DNA from 2 places in the Cohnella sp. GCM10012308 genome. Region 1 is predicted to be linked to the other one. Evidence: a T-box and tRNA genes for the amino acid it is inferred to sense, from the RefSeq annotation. Region 1 holds a T-box; the other holds one or more tRNA genes.
The links. A T-box is a leader RNA that pairs with one kind of tRNA and senses whether it is charged. The one in region 1 lies ahead of leuS (leucine--tRNA ligase), so its partner is inferred to be a tRNA-Leu.

Region 1 (2,392 bases):
CACCGGGATCGGTTCGCCCCAATAGCGCTGGCGGCTGAACAGCCAATCGCGCAGCCTGTAGGTGACCTTGCCGCGGCCTTTGCCCTGTTCCTCCAGCCAGGCGATGCTCCTGGCGATCGCGTCCGGCGTGGACAAGCCGTCCAGGAAGCCCGAATTGACGTGCTCCCCTTCTCCCGTATGCGCCGCTTCTTCGACGTTGCCGCCGCCGACGACCTCGACGATCGGCAGGCCGAACTTCTTAGCGAACGCCCAGTCCCGTTCGTCATGGCCCGGCACGGCCATGATGGCGCCCGTACCGTAGCCGCCGAGCACGTAATCGGCGATCCAGATCGGCACGAGTTCCCCGTTTACCGGATTGACGGCATACGCGCCCGTAAAGACGCCCGTCTTGTCCTTAGCCAGATCGGTCCGTTCGAGATCGCTCTTGCGCGCAGCCTGCTCGACATAAGCCTCTACGTCCGCCTTCTGCTCTGCGGAAGCGATGGCCGACACAAGCTCGTGCTCCGGCGCCAGCACGCAATATGTCGCGCCGAACAGCGTATCCGGACGCGTCGTGAACACCGTCAGGGATGCGTCGGCATGGCCGTCGATCGCAAAGGTCACCTCTGCGCCCGTCGACTTGCCGATCCAGTTGCGCTGCATGTCCTTGATGCTCTCCGACCAGTCGAGCTCCTCGAGATCTTCGAGCAGCCGCTCGGCGTATTCGGTAATCCTAAGCATCCACTGGCGCATCGGCTTGCGGATGACCGGGTGATTGCCGCGTTCGCTCAGCCCGTTGATGACTTCTTCGTTCGCGAGCACCGTACCGAGCGCGGGACACCAGTTGACGGGCACCTCGGCCACGTAGGCAAGTCCTTTTTTATACAGCTGGATAAAAATCCACTGGGTCCACTTGTAATAATCGGGATCCGTCGTGCTGAACTCGCGGTCCCAATCGTAGGAGAAGCCGAGCGACTTGATCTGCCGGCGGAAGTTGTCGATATTCTCCACCGTAATCTCGCGCGGATGGCGTCCCGTCTGAAGCGCGTATTGCTCCGCCGGCAAGCCGAACGCGTCCCAGCCCATCGGATGGAGCACGTTGTACCCGCGCATGCGCTTGTAGCGGCTGACGATATCGGTCGCCGTGTAGCCTTCGGGATGGCCGACGTGCAATCCGGCACCGGACGGATACGGGAACATGTCGAGCGCGTAAAACTTTTCCTTGGCCGGGTCCTCCGTCGTGTGGAACGTCTTATTTTCGTCCCAGTAGCGCTGCCACTTGGGCTCCAGCGTCTGCGGCTTGTAGCCGGGTTGATTGTTGTCTTGTACCATGGTTCATGACTGCCCCTTCCGTCTGACTGCTCGTTTAAAAAACCAAAAAACCTCCCGCCCCAGCGAAATCACGCTAGGGACGAGAGGTTAAACTCGCGGTACCACCCTAGTTGACGCCAGCCCTGCTTGGGCATGCCGTCCACTCTTCCTCCTTAACGCGGAGGGAATCGCCGCGCTTGCCTGCCGGGGCAAGAAGCCTGACATGGATTGCGCGCGGAGCTCCAAGGCGAGTTCGTCGCTCGCGTCAGCCGGCTCGCACCTACCGCCGGTTCTCTGGGTTGACGCAACACGATTACTTTTCCTCTTCACAGCCTTTATTGCCTCGATTATAGCGGTTGCCGTCAATCCGTGTCAAGCGCGCGGTCCCGCGCCTTGCCAGAAAAGATCGACGATCCGCTCGGGCAGGTCCTCGCGCGCTTCGCCGCCGTAATCGCGGCTGCCGACCATCAGCAGCGACGAAAAAGCGTGCGCCAGCAGCAGCGGATCCTCTCCGCCCCGCATTTCCCCGCGGTCGGCCGCCTCGGCAAAACATTCGGCCAGCACCTCGTGAATGCGGTATTCCGCTTCGCGGATCTCGCGCCGCTGCTCCTCGCTGAGCGATGCGATCGCTTCGCGCATCATCGACTCGAACTCGACATGCGTGTCCGCCATCTTCGCTGCCGCGACCTTGTACAGCCGCTCTCTAAGCGTCCCTTCCTGCTCGAGAATCCGGCGCGTGAATAAGCAGATGCGCCCCATCATCTCGGTCACGGACGCGGCGAACAGCTCCGATTTGCCGCTGAAATAATAATAAATCGAAGCCTTCGTTACGCCCGCGCGTTCCGCGATCTGATTCAACGACACCGGCTCGTAGCCGAATTCCATAAAAAGAGCCGAAGCGGCGCCGAGCAGAACGGCCCGGCTGTCCGTATTCCCTTTGGGCCGCCCCGGGGCCCGTCCTGTTTGTTTTTGTTTCACTTGATGCGCCTTCCCCTCAAACATGTTGCAATATTAACCTTCCGGTATATATAATTATTGACGGTAACATTATAACTCATTATATCGCAATCGAATCGCGAGGGGGAGCTCAAGTGAAGGAAGT
Region 2 (2,392 bases), on a different contig from region 1:
AAGCCGTCGATCGAATCCAGCACGCGCGAGACGTGATCGTAGATATCGATGAAGTATACGTCCGCTTCCGCTCTGGTGTAGGGGAACTGATGATGGGTCAGCTGCGCGAGCGCCGCTTTTTCGTCCGCCATAATGCGCCTGACCGTATGCAGCTTCCGCTTAAGACGGAAGACGTCCCCCGCGATCCTGACGTGCGGATTGCGGAATACGGCGCGCTCGTGCTTGTCGAGCACGTTTTCCACCTTGTCCGTCAGGTCCGCATAGTCGTCGACGCAGCGGTCTAGGAGGCGGTAGAGGATGACGCCGGAAAAGGTCATGAACCGCTCGGGCGCGGCGCGGAAGTCCCGCTCGGCTGCGTCCACAGAGCTTGCGGATTGCGGCGCGACCGTAATGATGTAGTTGGGGCCGATGACATGCTCCATCTCGATCGTCGTCAGGTCCTGTCCGACCTCAAAGAATGTAAGAAGCAGATGCTTGTCGTAGCGATCGAGCTTGGGGCGCTGGTTCAGCTTGACGCAGTCCTCGACGATCAGAGGATGGCAGCAGAACACGTCCCGCAGCACGCGCTCGATCTCCTCCTGCGAGGCGGCGATCAGCGGCACCCAGGCGACTTCGCCTTCGATCGGCACCCGAATGTCGGTCTCTTCGACGCGCTGCGTCGATTCATTATATAGAAGCATTTGAGTCATGTTTGGCGCTCCTTTCATGGCCTTAGCATACACCACAAAAAAACTTTTAAGAAATTGCAAAAAGGTACTTGCGAATCCGCTAACCATGTTATATAATCATTTTTGTCGCCCGAGAGGGAACGCGGTAAACGAACGAATCGATGCTAATGCGGCCCGTTGGTCAAGCGGTTAAGACACCTCCCTTTCACGGAGGTAACGGGGGTTCGATTCCCCCACGGGTCACCAACTTTAGTACGAGCCATTAGCTCAGTTGGTAGAGCACCTGACTTTTAATCAGGGTGTCGAAGGTTCGAGTCCTTCATGGCTCACCACCTTCGGTTAGCAAGACGGATTGCAGTAAGATTGCTTCAAGAAGTTCCCCGGCACTGCCGCTTGGAGAACAGCAACACTTTTAATATGCGGTCGTGGCGGAATGGCAGACGCACCAGCTTGAGGGGCTGGCGGTAGCAATACCGTGGAGGTTCGAGTCCTCTCGACCGCACCATAACTTAAATGACGAGATCCCTTAGAGATAAGGGATTTTTTTATTTGTATCGAAGCGGAAAGGATTCGAGTGTTGGGGACTGTCTGTTCTTGTTTCGAGGCGTGGGAGCGAACTTTTAATTGCCTGTCTCTAGCCTTAGGTCAAACTGATTAAATTTATCGGCAGTCGCCCGGCTCGCCTTCTTTGTGACGTGCGCATAGAATTCGGCTGTTGTCGAAGCTAACAATTTGCATCGTCTTAATCTGGTCGGTGCGCAAATATAAGGAATGATGTGTTTATTTACATGCCCAACGTAGTTCTTGTATGTCCGAGCTGAAAATTCCTTCTTTGCAAATTTCTCGCGCCATTCTTCTACAAAGGTTGGAATATTAAGGTTGTAATATTGGCGGGGAAGCGCGAGTTTGAACAATGATTTGATGAACCGATGACGAAGGAAAAACGCGTGGAATTCGAGACGTTACAAAAACTGGAGAGGAACAGGCGGGGCAGATCAAGGTATTCGCCGATCGGCTTGCGTAGGTGGAAACACTGCAGATTGAAGCGGAGCCGCCCGCATAGGCCGCTGCAGACGTACAATCTGCCGTTAAGTCCAAGCTGATCGACATGCATTCGAGTGGCAGATTCGACTTTTACCGGTTACTTACCGTTCTGCATCGTAAAGGTATTATTTAAGAGGATTTTAATTTATGGATAGCCGTCATCGTATCATGTAGGTACTTCTCGTATTGCTTTAATCTATATTCGTCATGGGACTTTTGGTAAAAAGTAATCCATTTACGCAAATCCTCCGCATGATTTAGCATTTGTTGAAGGGTACTGGCATAAGGAGGCATGGCAATTCGCTCCCGTTAAATTTTTAATAACTTCACATTCTTGTTACCCATAGTTTGCCCGCGGGCATCGGCTCTCGGCCTTTTTTTTGACTTTTTTACTATTTTGATTTTAAAATTAAAGTTATTATCGCAGGAGGTGTTTCGTATCTACCAAGAATTAAATCAAATGATGGCTGTTATGAATAGAGCGCGAAAAGTCTCCGATGAGATTAATGACAGGGCTTTCGAGGCGAGACAAAAAGCTATTAGACTTCAGTACAATGCGAACAGCGCGGCGGATATGGCTGCACTGGCGGCTGAAATGCTTGCTGTCTCTAGCGATAACATATTAGTTTCTAAATTGGCTAATGCAAGCCGGGAAGCCATACGGCAAGCTATAGAAAGTA

Region 2: it has a tRNA-Leu gene. The T-box ahead of leuS (leucine--tRNA ligase) is inferred to sense a tRNA for this amino acid. The anticodon was not compared.

Annotation. Positions count from the first base shown of each region.
Region 1 is NZ_JBHRYU010000024.1:9,835-12,226, forward strand. Features, by position in the region: gene leuS (leucine--tRNA ligase) at 1-1,311, opposite strand, end outside; T-box leader at 1,384-1,629, opposite strand; gene ACFOTD_RS22500 (TetR/AcrR family transcriptional regulator) at 1,663-2,268, opposite strand; gene ACFOTD_RS22505 (MMPL family transporter) at 2,382-2,392, shown strand, end outside.
Region 2 is NZ_JBHRYU010000006.1:102,773-105,164, forward strand. Features, by position in the region: gene corA (magnesium/cobalt transporter CorA) at 1-689, opposite strand, end outside; tRNA gene ACFOTD_RS09830 (tRNA-Glu) at 840-914, shown strand; tRNA gene ACFOTD_RS09835 (tRNA-Lys) at 925-1,000, shown strand; tRNA gene ACFOTD_RS09840 (tRNA-Leu) at 1,088-1,173, shown strand; gene ACFOTD_RS09850 (hypothetical protein) at 2,143-2,392, shown strand, end outside.